One region of the Lentzea sp. NPDC051208 genome, then DNA from elsewhere that is predicted to be linked to it. Evidence: riboswitches for the same ligand, from Rfam matches in the RefSeq annotation. Region 1 holds a riboswitch; each other region holds the start of a gene.
What was found. Region 1 has a riboswitch for glycine ahead of gcvP (aminomethyl-transferring glycine dehydrogenase). Riboswitches for the same ligand answer to the same signal wherever they lie in the genome.

Region 2: another riboswitch for glycine. It lies ahead of gcvT (glycine cleavage system aminomethyltransferase GcvT); the one in region 1 lies ahead of gcvP (aminomethyl-transferring glycine dehydrogenase).
Region 3: another riboswitch for glycine. It lies ahead of gcvH (glycine cleavage system protein GcvH); the one in region 1 lies ahead of gcvP (aminomethyl-transferring glycine dehydrogenase).

The regions. Positions count from the first base shown of each region.
Region 1 is NZ_JBFBAW010000002.1:532,009-536,973, forward strand. Features, by position in the region: gene AB0M48_RS06930 (hypothetical protein) at 1-158, shown strand, start outside; gene gcvP (aminomethyl-transferring glycine dehydrogenase) at 202-3,135, opposite strand; glycine riboswitch at 3,183-3,289, opposite strand; glycine riboswitch at 3,293-3,388, opposite strand; gene AB0M48_RS06940 (Clp protease N-terminal domain-containing protein) at 3,445-4,416, opposite strand; gene AB0M48_RS06945 (MerR family transcriptional regulator) at 4,504-4,965, opposite strand, start outside.
Region 2 is NZ_JBFBAW010000011.1:114,455-119,419, reverse strand. Features, by position in the region: gene AB0M48_RS26325 (cyclopropane-fatty-acyl-phospholipid synthase family protein) at 1-14, opposite strand, end outside; gene AB0M48_RS26320 (hypothetical protein) at 175-846, shown strand; gene glyA (serine hydroxymethyltransferase) at 1,009-2,274, opposite strand; gene gcvT (glycine cleavage system aminomethyltransferase GcvT) at 2,288-3,382, opposite strand; glycine riboswitch at 3,479-3,573, opposite strand; glycine riboswitch at 3,574-3,679, opposite strand; gene AB0M48_RS26305 (DUF3817 domain-containing protein) at 3,725-4,027, opposite strand; gene AB0M48_RS26300 (hypothetical protein) at 4,042-4,395, opposite strand; gene AB0M48_RS26295 (transcriptional regulator) at 4,597-4,965, opposite strand, start outside.
Region 3 is NZ_JBFBAW010000007.1:48,053-53,017, reverse strand. Features, by position in the region: gene AB0M48_RS18090 (MFS transporter) at 1-218, shown strand, start outside; gene AB0M48_RS18085 (TetR/AcrR family transcriptional regulator C-terminal domain-containing protein) at 228-911, shown strand; gene ald (alanine dehydrogenase) at 984-2,096, opposite strand; glycine riboswitch at 2,322-2,414, shown strand; gene gcvH (glycine cleavage system protein GcvH) at 2,478-2,861, shown strand; gene AB0M48_RS18070 (L-serine ammonia-lyase) at 2,890-4,254, shown strand; gene AB0M48_RS18065 (helix-turn-helix domain-containing protein) at 4,283-4,636, opposite strand; gene AB0M48_RS18060 (TROVE domain-containing protein) at 4,713-4,965, opposite strand, start outside.

The DNA of each region.
Region 1 (4,965 bases):
GGTGCGGCGAGACGGTGGAGCTGGAGAAGGAAGACTTCGAGCTGTTCGAGCGGATGCACCCCGACTGCTTCCACTTCGCGTTCGAGCACGACCTGAACCAGCCGGGCATCGGCGCCGACGAGAACTGCGGCGACGACGCCTGCCCCGTCGGAGCATGAAACTGGGGCGCACCCCCGAGTGCGCCCCAGTTCCACTGCAGGTCTAGTTGCTGTAGGCCTCGAGCGGCGGGCAGGAGCAGACCAGGTTGCGGTCACCCTTGGCGCCGTCGATGCGGCGGACGGGCGGCCAGATCTTCGGGGTCGCGCTGTGGCCCGCCGGGAAGACGGCCTCTTCGCGGGTGTACGGGTGGTTCCACTCGCCGGCGGTCACGCAGGCCGCGGTGTGCGGGGCGTTGCGCAGCGGGTTGTCCTCGACGGGCCACTCGCCGGCGCCGACGCGGTCGATCTCGCGCTTGATGGCGATCATGGCGTCGATGAACCTGTCGATCTCGGCCAGGTCCTCGGACTCGGTCGGCTCGACCATCAGGGTGCCGGCGACCGGGAACGACATCGTCGGGGCGTGCAGGCCGTAGTCGGCGAGGCGCTTGGCGACGTCGTCCACCGTCACGCCGGTGGCCTTGGTGATCGGGCGCAGGTCGAGGATGCACTCGTGGGCCACGAAGCCGCCCTCACCGGTGTAGAGGACCGGGTAGTGCTCGTCGAGACGACGCGCCACGTAGTTCGCGGCCGCCACGGCGGTCAGGGTGGCGCGGCGCAGGCCGTCGCCGCCCATCATGCGCACGTACGCCCACGAGATCGGCAGGATCGACGCGGAACCCCACGGGGCGCCCGAGATCGGGCCGACACCGGTGGCCGGTCCCGCCGTCGGCTGCAGCGGGTGGTTCGGCAGGAACGGGGCGAGGTGGGACTTCACACCGATCGGGCCGACGCCGGGGCCGCCGCCGCCGTGCGGGATGCAGAACGTCTTGTGCAGGTTCAGGTGCGAGACGTCCGAGCCGAACTTGCCGTAGCGGGCCAGGCCGATCAGCGCGTTGAGGTTCGCGCCGTCGACGTACACCTGGCCGCCCGCGTCGTGGACCAGGCCGCAGACCTCGCGGACGGTGTCCTCGTACACGCCGTGGGTCGACGGGTAGGTGATCATGATCGCGGCGAGGTCGTCGGCGTGCTCGGTGACCGTGGTGCGCAGGTGGCCCATGTCGATGTTGCCCTTGTCGTCGCACTTCACGACGACGACGCGCATGCCGGCCATGACGGCGGACGCGGCGTTGGTGCCGTGGGCGGACGACGGGATCAGGCAGACGTCGCGGGCGGCGTTGCCGTTCGCGCGGTGGTAGGCGCGGATTGCCAGCAGGCCCGCGAACTCACCCTGTGAACCGGCGTTGGGCTGCAGCGACACCGCGTCGTAGCCGGTGACCTCGGCGAGCCAGGCCTCCAGGTCCGACACGATCTTCAGCAGGCCCTGGGCGTCCTCGACCGGCGCGAACGGGTGCAGCGTCGAGAACTCCGGCCACGTGATGGACTCCATCTCCGCGGTGGCGTTCAGCTTCATCGTGCAGGAGCCGAGCGGGATCATGCTGCGGTCCAGGGCGACGTCCTTGTCGGACAACGCGCGCAGGTAGCGCAGCAGCGCGGTCTCGGAGCGGTGCGCGTGGAAGACCGGGTGGGTCAGGTAGTCCGAGGTGCGGCGCAGGTCGGCCGGGATGCCGTCGGCGGTGTCGGCGTCGATGGCGTCCACATCGGACCCGGTGACACCGAAGGCCTCCCACACCGCGACGATGTGCGCGCGGGTCGTCTTCTCGTCGCAAGCGATTGCCACGACGTCGTCGTCGACCTTGCGGAGGTTGATGCCGGCCTCGCGCGCCTTCTCGACGACAGCGGCGGCCCGGCCCTCGACGCGCACCTGGACGGTGTCGAAGAACTCGCCGTGCACGACGTCGATCCCGGCCTCGCACAGGCCCGTGGCGAGCACGGTGGCCAGGCGGTGCACGCGGGTCGCGATCGAACGCAGGCCCTCGGGACCGTGGTAGACGGCGTACATGGACGCGATCACGGCCAGGAGCACCTGCGCGGTGCAGATGTTCGACGTGGCCTTCTCGCGGCGGATGTGCTGCTCGCGCGTCTGCAGGGCCAGGCGGTAGGCCAGCGAGCCGTCGGCGTCGACGGAGACACCGACGAGACGGCCGGGCAGCTGACGCTCCAGACCGGACCGGACGGCCATGTAACCGGCGTGCGGGCCGCCGAAGCCGATCGGCACGCCGAAGCGCTGCGTGGTGCCGATGACGACGTCCGCGCCGATCTCACCGGGCGCGCGCAGCAGCGTCAGCGCCAGCAGGTCGGCGACGACGACGGCCTGGGCGCCGGCGGCGTGGATCTCCTCGATCAACGCGGCCTGGTCGCGCACCACACCGGACGCACCGGGGTACGACAGCAGCACGCCGAAGAAGTCGCCGCCCAGGCCGAGGCCCTCGATGCCCTGCGACAGGTCCGCGACGACGATCTCGATACCCAGCGGCTCGGCGCGCGTCTCGATGACGGCCAGCGTCTGCGGCAGCGTGTCGGCGTCGATGACGAACTTGTTCGACTTGGACTTGCCGGCGCGGCGCACCAGCGTCATCGCCTCGGCGGCGGCGGTCGACTCGTCCAGCATGGACGCGTTCGCGACCGGCAGGCCCGTCAGGTCGCCGACCATGGTCTGGAAGTTCAGCAGCGCTTCGAGGCGGCCCTGCGAGATCTCCGGCTGGTACGGCGTGTACGCGGTGTACCAGGCAGGCGACTCGAGCACGTTGCGCAGGATCACGCCCGGCGTCACGGTGTCGTAGTAGCCGAGGCCGATCATCTGCGTCATCGGGCGGTTCTGCGAGGCGAGCTCACGGAGCTCGGCCAGCGCCTCGGTCTCGGTGGCCGGGGCGGGCAGGTCCAGCACGAGGTCGCGCTCGTGAATGGACGAAGGCACCGCGTGCTGCGCCAGCTCCTCGAGCGAACCGACGCCGATGACGTCGAGGATGCGCGCGAGTTCGGCGGGGCGCGGACCCACGTGCCGGTCGGCGAACGGGGTGCCGTGCTCGAGAGCGGCGAGCGGAATCCGGAGGGGGTGGGCCCCCTGCTGGGGGTCGGTCTTAACAGAGTCCTGCGTCATCAAACGCCTCCGGGGCTGCGGGCACACGTGTCCTGGTGCCCTCCCCGCTCTGTCCGTACCCCGAGGGGCGCCTGAGAGGTTCACCCACCGGTCAGGATGGGCTTTCACCGTCGGCGGGATCGCCAGAAAACACCTGGTGATCCACTTTCCAGAGGCGTCTCGCTCGGCGGTCCTGGATGCCTGAGAGGTTCCCGGGGAGGGACTTGCTCCTTCGGCGCCGGGCTCGGGGCCCGGTCTCTCCCGCCAGAGTTCAGCGACTACCCGAGAAGAATACCCGCAGGCAGCTCAGGTAGTCCCTAGGGACGCGACCTACATCTCAGTCCGAAGACCGGCGAGCGCCCCGGCGACCGGGTCCGCGGGGTCGTCGCGCAACGCCACGAGCAGATGCGCGGTGCCCACGACGGCGTCGCCGCGACGGGCCGCGACGAGCTTCGCCCGTTCCATCGCCCGCTCCACTTCGCCGCCGCTGACGGGCAAAGCGGCCAGGTCGATCCCCGCCTCGCGCAACGCCGCCGCCCCGCCCGACTCGAACTCCGGCTTCAGCTTTTTGCCCGCCACCTCCAGCTGGCGGTCGACGGACACCACCGCCTCCACCAGATCGCGAGAGGACACTTCCCGCCTCGCGGCCACGGCCAGCCGCCCGGCCTCGTTGCGCACGACGGTCAGCACCGGCCCGCCCAGCCCCTGGCCTCGCGCGACCCAGCGCATCAGCCAGCGCACGTACCCGCCGCCGGAGTCCCCTTCCAACGCTCCCGCCTTGCGCAGCAACCGCACGGCGGGCGCTTCCTCGATCTCCGCGTAGCGCCGCGCGGCATCGGCGCGCACCGCGGCGGCCGTCGCCTCGACGTCCACGCCGCGCAGCACGAACAGGTCGGCGGCACGTCCGGAACCCTGCTCCAGCAACGCGAGTGAGAGGTGGGTCGTGGTCAGCACGCCGCCGCCGGCCCGGGCGACCGCCGCGAGCAGACACTCCTCCAGCGCACGGCTGACGGGCAGCACGGTCTCCAGGACGAGGCGGTCGCAGGCGATGTTCATCAACGCCGTGACGTCCGGATGAGCCTCGGGAACGCCGCCGCCGTCGTCGTCCGCCCAGTGCTCGGGCCCTCGCGCCATCGCCTGGGCCCGCAGCGACTTCGCGCCGAGCTTGCGGCCGGGTCCGATGGTGTCGATCAGCGAGATCAGCAGGTTCTCGGTGCCGAGGAAGCCGAACTCCAGCCGGACCGCGCGCCGCGCCGCCGCTTCCAGCACCTTCACGACCTGGTAGGAAGGGGTGATCGTCATGCCGGAAACGCTAGGGGCGAACTGGATCCGGGCGCTTCTGCCGACCGGCCACCCACCAGTGCCAGTCGGCCACGATCAGCAGGCCGGTCAGCCGGTGGCGCGCTCACGCCGCCGGCGGGTCAGCTCGTCCTCGGTCATCGGGGCGATCTCGACGCCGTCCGCACGTTCGGACGGGAACTCGTGGATCGTGCCGGAGATCTCCCGCATCGCCCCGCTGACCGCGATGCCGAACACGCCCTGGCCACCTTGCAGCAGGTCGACGACCTCTTCGGGCGAGGTGCACTCGTAGACGGTGGTGCCGTCGGAGAAGAGCGTGATCTTGGCCAGGTCCTGCACGCCGCGGCGGCGCAGGTGGTCGACCGCGACCCTGATGTTCTGCAGGGAGACACCGGTGTCGAGCAGTCGCTTCACGACCTTGAGCACCAGGATGTCCTTGAAGGAGTACAACCGCTGGCTGCCGGAGCCGTGCGCCATCCTTATCGTCGGCGCGACCAGACCGGTCCTTGCCCAGTAGTCGAGCTGCCGGTACGTGATGCCCGCGATCTGACA
Region 2 (4,965 bases), on a different contig from region 1:
ACTCGTTCGGCCATTCCTGCCAGCTGACCTGCGACGACCACCCTGCACCTCCTGTGTGACCTGGCTCCGCCAGACGTTCGAGACGGGACGAGGTTCGGTTCGTTTCTGAACCGAGACGCAACCCCGGCCGTATGGCCTGGATAGAGCGAACGGATGGACGAGGAGGACATGAGTGTGATCCGACGTAACCGCATTGCCATCGGGCTCGCCGCGGGACTGGCAGTTGTGCTGGGTCTGGGTGTCTGGAGCGCCACTGGCAGTGGCACGAACTCCAAGCCGGTGGCACAAACCGAAACCGACCTGGGCGTCCTCGGTGACTACGGCGACGTGGGTCAGCCCCCGGTACTCCAGGAGCCCGCGCAGGCCCCCGAAGCCCCTGTACAGCAGCAGGCCCCGGAAGTTCCGGCCGCGCAGCCCCCTGCGGCGCAACCCCCGGCAGCAGCCCCGGTCAGCACGTTGAAGCTGGTCGGCAAGCCCGTCGACAAGATGGGCCTCGTGGTCCAGGACGGCGACGGCCGCACCCTTTACCGCTTCGACAAGGACACCCCGAAGCCCGAAGGCAAGTCGAACTGCAACAACCAGTGCGCCGTGACGTGGCCGCCGCTGATCGCGGACACGATCCCGCAGGTCGAAGGCGTCGACGCGAAGCTCGTCTCGCTGATCACGCGCGCTGACGGCAAGAAGCAGGTCGCCATCGACGGCTGGGCCCTTTACACCTACTCGCAGGACCCGAAGCCGGGCGCGTGGAAGGGCCAGGGCGTTGGTGGCACCTGGTTCGTCATCCAGCCCGACGGCAAGCGCAACGTGGAGTGCCTGCCCCCTGGTGTCACGGCCCCCGCTGCGTAACCCCACAGCATCCCTTTAGGACGGTCCATCTGAAACACACATCACCCTGACACGGTGAAACCCCGGCCCTGGGGAAGGGGCCGGGGTTCCCGTCGTTTCGCTCTCGGGTCACCAACGCAAAGGGCGCCACCGGTTTTCGGTGGCGCCCCTCGTCGTTCAGCGTCAGAGCGTGGAGTACAGCGGGTGCTTCGCCGCCAGCACCTCGACGCGCGCACGCAGCTCGTCGATCGCCGCGTCCGGCTTCAGGGCCTCCGCGATCACGTCGGCGACCTCGGTGAAGTCCACCTCGCCGAACCCTCGGGTCGCGAGCGCCGGCGTACCGATCCGCAGGCCGGACGTGACCATCGGCGGGCGCGGGTCGTTCGGAACGGCGTTGCGGTTGACCGTGATGCCGATCTGGTGCAGCACGTCCTCGGCCTGCTTGCCGTCCAGTTCGGAGTTCACCAGGTCGACGAGGACCAGGTGCACGTCCGTGCCCCCGGTCAGCACCTTCACGCCGGCCGCCGCGACGTCCGCCTGCGACAGGCGCTCGGCCAGGATCCGCGCGCCCTCGAGCGTGCGGCGCTGGCGGTCCGCGAACTCCGGCGAGGCGGCGTGCTTGAACGCCACCGCCTTGGCCGCGATCACGTGCTCCAGCGGGCCGCCCTGCTGGCCGGGGAACACCGCCGAGTTGATCTTCTTGGCGATGTCGGCGTCGTTCGACAGGATCACGCCGCCACGGGGACCGCCGAGGGTCTTGTGCGTCGTGGTCGTCGTGACGTGCGCGTGCGGCACGGGCGACGGGTGCAGGTCGGCGGCGACGAGGCCGGCGAAGTGCGCCATGTCGACCATCAGGTACGCCTCGACCGAGTCCGCGATGCGGCGGAACTCGGCGAAGTCCAGCTGGCGCGGGTAGGCGGACCAGCCGGCGACGATCAGCTTCGGCCGGTGCTCCTGCGCCAGGCGCTCGACCTCGGCCATGTCGACGCGACCGTCGGAGTCCGCGACGTGGTACGGCACGACGTTGTAGAGCTTGCCGGAGAAGTTGATGCGCATGCCGTGCGTCAGGTGGCCGCCGTGCGCGAGGTCCAGGCCCAGGATCGTGTCGCCGGGCTGGAGCAGAGCGAACATCGCGGCCGCGTTGGCCTGCGCGCCCGAGTGCGGCTGGACGTTCGCGAAACCGGCGCCGAAGAGCGACTTGATGCGCTCGATGGCGAGGCGCTCGACGACGTCCACGTGCTCGCAGCCGCCGTAGTAGCGGCGGCCGGGGTAGCCCTCCGCGTACTTGTTGGTCAGGACGGAGCCCTGGGCCTGCAGCACCGAGACGGGCGTGAAGTTCTCCGAGGCGATCATCTCGAGCGTGCCCTGCTGGCGTGCCAGCTCGGCCGCAACGGCCTCGGCCACCTCGGGGTCGTACTCCGCGAGGGAGGCGTTGAACTGGTCGGACATCTGGAGGATCTCCCTACTTGGCGCGCTTGTAGAACGGAAGTGCGACGACCTCGACCGGCTGCTTCTTGCCGCGGACGTCCACCAGCAGTGAGGTGCCGGGCTCGGCACTGTCCTTCGACACGTAGGCCATGGCGACGGAGTAGCCGAGGGTCGGGGACAGCGCGCCCGACGTCACCTCGCCCACGACCTCGTCGCCGTCGAGCACCGCGTAGCCGTGGCGCGGGGCGCGGCGCTCGGGCGTCTTCAGTCCGACGAGGACCGAGTCCACCCCAGACTCGGCGACCTTGGTCAGCGCCTCGCGGCCCACGAAGTCGCCGGGCTTGTCGAGCTTCACCACGCGGCCCAGGTTCGCGTTGTACGGCGTCAGCGACGTCGTGAGTTCGTTGCCGTACAACGGCATCCCGGCTTCGAGACGCAACGTGTCGCGGCAGCCGAGACCGCACGGCTTGAGCTCGTGCGCCTCGCCCGCGGACAGCAACGCGGCCCAGACCGCGGGCGCGTCGGCGGGCGCGACGAAGAGCTCGAAGCCCTCCTCGCCGGTGTACCCGGTGCGGGCGAGCAGCGCGTCGACACCGGCCACGGTGGACGGGTACGAGGCGTAGTACTTGACCGCCGACAGGTCGGTCTCGGTCAGGCCGGAGAGGATCTCGACCGACTTCGGGCCCTGGATCGCGATCAGCGCGTAGTCCGTCGAGGCGTCCGTGACGACGGTGTCGAACCCGGCGGCGCGCTCGACCAGGGCCTCGGCGACGACCAGAGCGTTCGAGGCGTTCGCGACGACCATGAACTCCTCGTCGCCCAGGCGGTACACGATCAGGTCGTCGATCACGCCGCCGTCGGCCTGGGTGATCATCGTGTAGCGCGCCTTGCCGACGGCGAGTGCCGAGATGTGGCCGACCAGCGCGTAGTCGAGGGCCTCACCGGCCTGCGGTCCGGTCAGGACGATCTCACCCATGTGCGTGAGGTCGAACAGGCCCGCGGTCGTGCGCACCGCGTGGTGCTCCGCCAGCTCGGACGAGTAGCGCAGCGGCATCCGCCAGCCCGCGAAGTCGGTGAACATCGCGCCGAGCTGCTCGTGCTCGGCGTTCAGAGGCGTGAGGCGGGACATCAGAACGGTCCTCCAGGGTGCGCCGAAGAGCCGGACGCGGCCGGCTGAGGCATCAGAAGAATGACACGGTCCATCGGAGACTCCTCACTAGAGCGAGCCTCCCCCTCTGTCATGAGCCTGAGAGCTTCACCGCGCGGAGCGCGGCTTGCACCGTGGGCGAGGCTGCTGATGAGCCTGCTTTCCAGAGTTGCCTTCGTCGCGCGGTACCTGTGCCTGAGAGATTCCGGGGAGGGATTGCTCCTTCGGCGCCCGCCCGAGGTGATCAAAATCTCGAGGGGTCTCTTCCGCGCGACATCGACGGCCGTGTTCAGTTGTCAGCCCCAGACGCTAGCAGGCCAAACGTCACAGCGGGACGCCCTGAGCAGTCTTCTCGACCACCTTGCGCTCCGCCCAGAAGGACAGGAACGGGATCGTGCCGGCGAGCAGCACCAGCGCGGTGCCCTTGATCGACCAGCGCAGCTTCAGCGCCAGGTCGACCGAAATCACCAGGTAGATGGCGTAGAGGAAGCCGTGGATCGGGCCGACGACCTTCATCGCGCCGTCCATGTCCGCGGCGTACTTGAGCACCATGGCCACGACCAGGAGCAACAGGAAGACTCCGACCACGTAAGCCATGACCCTGAACCGGGTCAACGCACCCTTCATCTGCCCGCCTTCGCTCAACGACCGTCCCGCGCGTTGAGGTCCGCGAGCATGCGGTTGTAGGCCGCGAGCTCCGCGTCTTCTTCGTCGTCGAAGTGCTCGACAGGCGCGGGTTTGACGGCGTCAACGGTAGCCACCGGTGCGGGAGCGGGCGCAACCGGCTCCGGTGCGAGATCCGCGTCACGGTTCTGGCGCGCCAAACGGCGGAAACGCCACACCATGAAGAGGGGGAAGAGGCCGAAGAGCGGCCACTGGAGCACGTAACCGAGGTTCTGGAACGTGCCGCTGGCGGACTCGAAGCGCTGCCACTGCCACCACGCGAGCCCGCAACAGGCGACCAGCGCCGCCAGACAGGCGAACGCGATCAGCACACGCTGGGGAGTAAGGAGGCCGCGCACGACCTCCACACTACAAGTTGGAGATTGGGTGGGGCCTCCTGGGCGGAGGCCGACCCGTTGGGGGTCCGGGGGGCTTGCCCCCCGGCTGGGGCGTGGGGGCTCGGCCCCCACAAGACACGCGGAACAAGCTCGGCGAGCGCGTTCCGCGAGCATGCGGCTCCCGCTTGTGGAGCCCTATGCCACGCCGTCCCGGCGCTGCCTCTGCAGACGTGCGACGCACCAGGCTGCGGCAGAACCGCGGCGGAGGTGCTGGAGAACCGTCATCGGTCCCAGGCGCCGACCGAGGTCGGCAGGAGACAGGCCGGCCGCGCGGTAGTCGAGCGCGCGCTGGTCCAACGGGCTGATGCCCGCGTCCCACCACTGCTCGGCCTCGGCGACGTCGCCCACCAGCTGCCAGTAGCTCGCCGCGGCGGCGAGCAGTGCCTCGGGTGCCTCCGGCGCCCGCTTGCGCATCGCGGCCACGTAGGCCGGATCCGCCGAGTCGACCTTGACCAAGCCACGCGACCCGCTCCTGCCTCCCCGCTGCACGGGGATGCCTGGCGC
Region 3 (4,965 bases), on a different contig from region 1:
GCATCGCGGTGCTGGGCGCACTGCTGTCGGCGCGGTTCGTGGCCTCGCTGCCGGAGGGCGTCTCAGGGCGCTCGCTGACGGAGGCGCTGCACAGCGGTGCGGACATCACGGTCGTGCGCGAGGCGTTCTCGAACGGCATGAGCGTCAGCCTGGTCATCGGCGCCGTCGCCGTGTTCCTGGGAGGTGTTGTGGCCAGCGTGTTGCTCAGGCGTGCTTAGGATCGCTTCGTGGAGAGCGTGTGGTTCAGCAAGCCCAGGCCCGGCAGCGGCCAGCCCCTCGGCCTGAGCCGGGAGGCGATCGTCCGCAAGGCGATGGAGATGCTGGACGCGCACGGTCTGCAGAAGCTCTCGATGCGCAAGCTCGCGGCCGAACTGGGCGCGGCGCCGATGTCGCTGTACTGGCACGTGCCGACGAAGGACGCGCTGATCGAGCTGTGCCTCGACGAGGTCTACGGCGAGTTCACCCTCCCCGACACCGAGACCGACTGGGAGACCGCGGTGCGCGGGATGATGCGCGAGTTGCGTCAGCTCGCGCTCAAGCACCCGTGGTGGATTCGCGGCATCGGGGAGTTCAACACCATCGGCCCGAACGCCGTGGCGTACGCGGACGCCATGTTCGGGCCGATGATGCGCGCCGGACTGTCGACCGTGGCCGCCGCCCAGTCGATCTCCACGGTGGGCAGCTTCGTCAACGGGTACGCGATCGCCGAGGTCAACTTCATCGGCCGCGGCGGGATGGACTCGCCGCCGCCGGACATGGACAAGATCGCCGACCTCTACCGGGACAAGCACCCCAGGTACGTCGCGATGCTGGACGAGAGCGAGTTGTGGTCGCTCGAGCGCCAGTTCGAGTTCGGGCTGGACTGCGTGATCGAGGGCGTCAAGGCGAAGCTGGAGGCGCTGCGGCCGTGAGCATCGGCGCCAGATGGGCGAAACCCCCGCAGCGATTCACGCGTGCGGGGGCCTCAATCATCCAGTTGGCTTTCAGACGACGGTGTCCAGCGGCGTGTGCACGAGGCCGGTCGCCTCGGCCACCGGGCCGTTGGTCAGCAGACCGGCGTGGACGTTCAGGCCCAGGGCGAGCGAACGGTCGTCCTTGAGCGCCTTCTCCCAGCCCTTGTCGGCCAGCGCGACGGCGTACGGCAGCGTCACGTTGGTCAGCGCGTAGGTCGAGGTGCGCGGGACGGCGCCCGGCATGTTCGCGACGCAGTAGAAGACCGAGTTGTGGACCTCGTAGGTCGGCTCGGCGTGCGTGGTGGCGCGGGAGTCCTCGAAGCAACCGCCCTGGTCGATGGCGATGTCGACGAGCACCGAACCCGGCTTCATCTCGGCGACCAGCGCGTTCGAGACGAGCTTCGGAGCCGCGGCACCGGGGACGAGCACGGCACCGATGACCAGGTCGGCCTCGCGGACGGCCTGCTCGATCGCGAACGAGTTCGAGGCGAGCGTGCGCAGACGGCCCTGGAACTGGGCGTCGACCTGGCGCAGGCGGTCGACGTTGGTGTCCAGGATCTGCACGTCGGCGCCCATGCCGACGGCGATGGTCGCGGCGTTGACGCCCGCCACACCGCCGCCGATGACGACCACGCGGGCCGGGGCGACACCGGGGACGCCGCCGGGCAGCACGCCGCGGCCGCCGGAGGGCTTCATCAGCGCGAACGCGCCGACCTGCGGGGCCAGCCGGCCCGCGACCTCGGACATCGGGGCGAGCAGCGGCAGCGCGCGGTTCGGCAGCTGCACGGTCTCGTAGGCGATGGCCGTGGTGCCGGACGCGAGCAGCGCCTCGGTCAGCGGCTTGTCGGCGGCGAGGTGCAGGTACGTGAAGAGGGTCTGGCCGGCGCGGAGACGGGGGTACTCCTCGGCGATCGGCTCCTTGACCTTGAGGACCAGGTCGCCCTCGGCCCAGACGTCGTCGGCGGTCGCGAGGACCTTGGCACCCGCGGCGAGGTACTCCTCGTCGGTGATCGCGGACCCGAGACCGGCGCCCTGCTCGACGTAGACGTCGTGCCCGCGGCTGGTCAGCTCGTGCGCACCGGCAGGGGTGAGAGCGACGCGGTACTCGTGGTTCTTGATCTCGCGAGGAACTGCGATCCGCACGATGACTCCTCCGTTCGGTGGCCGACATCTCACAATGTGAGGCAGGCACAAGGTCATGTCACTGTGCTGGTCGCACTATCTGGTACCCCGATGGTTGTTCATCTGGGACAAAGCGACCTGAGCCCGGTTCGCGTTCCGCTCGACCGGCCCGCGTTGACACTCGGCGGGGGGCGCACATAGCGTTCGCCCCGGACAACTGAACACCGGCCGCGGCGCGCCAGCGCCAGAACCCGCGTGGGAGAGACCTCGACGAACTGGTCGAGGCGCCGAAGGGGCAAGCTCCCGCACACTCTCAGGCAGCAAGACCACCCGGGGTAGGCAACTCTGCACGGCGGAGGGGGCGCAAGTTTCCTGACCCGTCACAGCCAGAGGAGTCGCGCCGTGGAGTTCCCCGAGAACCTGCTCTACACCGTCGAGCACGAGTGGGTCGACTGGACGCCGGGCACCCAGGACCCGCTGACCTGCGGAATCACCGAGTACGCGGCCGACGCGCTCGGCGACATCGTCTTCATCCAGCTGCCCGAGGTCGGTGCCAAGGTCGTCACCAACGAGGTCTGCGGCGAGCTGGAGTCCACCAAGTCCGTGAGCGACCTGTTCTCGCCCGTCACCGGTGAGGTGATCGAGGTCAACAGCGCCGTCGTGGACGACCCGGCCCTCGTGAACAGCGACCCGTACGGCGCCGGCTGGCTGTTCAAGGTTCGCGTCGACTCGGCCGAGAACCTGCTCACGGCGGCGAAGTACGCCGAACTCACCAAATCTGACTGACCGCCCCACCACCACGAAGGACTGATCAGTGGCGATCAGCGTTTTCGACCTTTTCTCCGTCGGCATCGGACCGTCCAGCTCCCACACGGTCGGACCGATGCGCGCGGCCGCGATGTTCGTCGAGAAGCTCGGCGCGCGTGCGTCCGAAGTGGACCGCGTGCACGTAGAGCTGTTCGGCTCGCTCGGCGCGACCGGCCACGGCCACGGCAGCCCCAAGGCCGTGTTCCTCGGCCTCGAAGGCAACCTCCCCGAAGAAGTCGATCCCACCGCCGCGGCCGCCCGCGTCGAGGAGATCATCTCCACCGGACGGCTGAAGCTCGGCGGCACGCACGAGATCGCCTTCGCGCACGACCGCGACCTCGTCATGCACCGCCGCAAGTCACTCCCGTTGCACCCCAACGGGATGAGCTTCGAGGCGTTCGCGGACGGCAAGTCGGTGGAGCACGCCGTCTACTACTCGATCGGCGGCGGTTTCGTCGTCGACGAGAACGCATCCGGCACCGACCGGATCAAGCCGGACTCCACGCCGTTGCCGCACCCGTTCCTGACCGGCGACCAGCTCCTCGCGCGCTGCCGCGAGACCGGCCTGTCGATCAGCGAGATCATGATGGCCAACGAGCAGTCGTGGCGCACGGAAGCCGAGATCCGCCAAGGGCTTCTGCACATCTGGCACGTCATGCAGGAGTGCGTCGAACGCGGCTGCAACGAGCACGGCATCCTGCCCGGCGGCCTGAAGGTCCGCCGCCGCGCCGCCGAGATGCGCAAACGCCTGGAGGGCGAACACTTCGTCACCGACCCGCTGCGGGTCATGGACTGGGTGACGCTCTTCGCCCTCGCGGTCAACGAGGAGAACGCGGCAGGCGGCCGTGTCGTCACCGCACCGACCAACGGCGCGGCCGGCATCGTCCCGGCGGTCCTGCACTACTACACGAGGTTCGTGCCGGGAGCGTCCGACGACGGCGTGGTCAGGTTCCTGCTCACCGCCGGCGCGATCGGCGTGCTGTTCAAGGAGAACGCGTCGATCTCCGGCGCCGAGGTCGGCTGCCAGGGAGAGGTCGGCTCGGCCTGCTCGATGGCCGCCGGCGGCCTAGCCGAGGTGCTCGGCGGCACCCCCGAACAGGTCGAGAACGCCGCCGAGATCGCCATGGAGCACAACCTCGGCCTGACGTGCGACCCGATCGGCGGGCTCGTGCAGATCCCGTGCATCGAACGCAACGCAGTCGCGTCCATCAAGGCCATCACGGCCGTGCGCATGGCTTTGCGGGGCGACGGCTCGCACTTCGTGTCGCTCGACAAGGTGATCAAGACCATGCGGGACACCGGCAAGGACATGTCGGTGAAGTACAAGGAGACAGCTCGCGGCGGACTCGCCGTGAACGTCATCGAGTGCTGATCTCCGTGAGCCTCGAGCCCTTCACGTCTCAGCGGGCGTCGTACGCGGCCTGCGCGGCCAGCACCTCGGGCATGCGGCCTTCGAGCAGCTCGATCAACGACAGCAACCGCTCGGCCGTGTCGCGGCCCAGCGGCGTGAGGCTGTAGTCGACGCGGGGCGGGTTCGTGTTCTGGGCTTCCCGGAGCACGAGCCCGTCGCGCTCCAGCGCCTGCAACGTCTGGGACAGCATCTTCTCGCTGACCCCGTCGACGCGGCGGCGCAGCTCGTTGAAGCGCAGCTGCCCGTCGGCGAGCGCGGTCAGCGTCAGGCTGCCCCACCTGCCGGTGATGTGCTCCAGCGTGGGACGCGACGGGCACGCTTTCGCGAACACGTTGTAGTCCATAGCGGCATCATACCTGGTCAGCGCGCTAACGGAAAGTAAGTGTGAGAGCTCTCCGCGTCAGGAGAGCTCTCACGCCTCAGAACGGCCAGGTGGCGTTCTGACCTGCTTCGAGCAAGGGGATCACCTTGAAAGTCGCGTCCGTCAGGCCGCCGAACTCGTGGCGGTTCGCCTTGCCGGTGGCGTACGCGGCGTTCTGGTAACCACCGAGGTTGAACCCGTAGATCGGCACGTGCGCCGGCACGACGTCCGAGACGCCCTGCCCGTGGTACCCGGACATCGTCTGCATGTCCGAGATGATGAACACGCGGTCGTGGCCCCGGTAGGAGCGC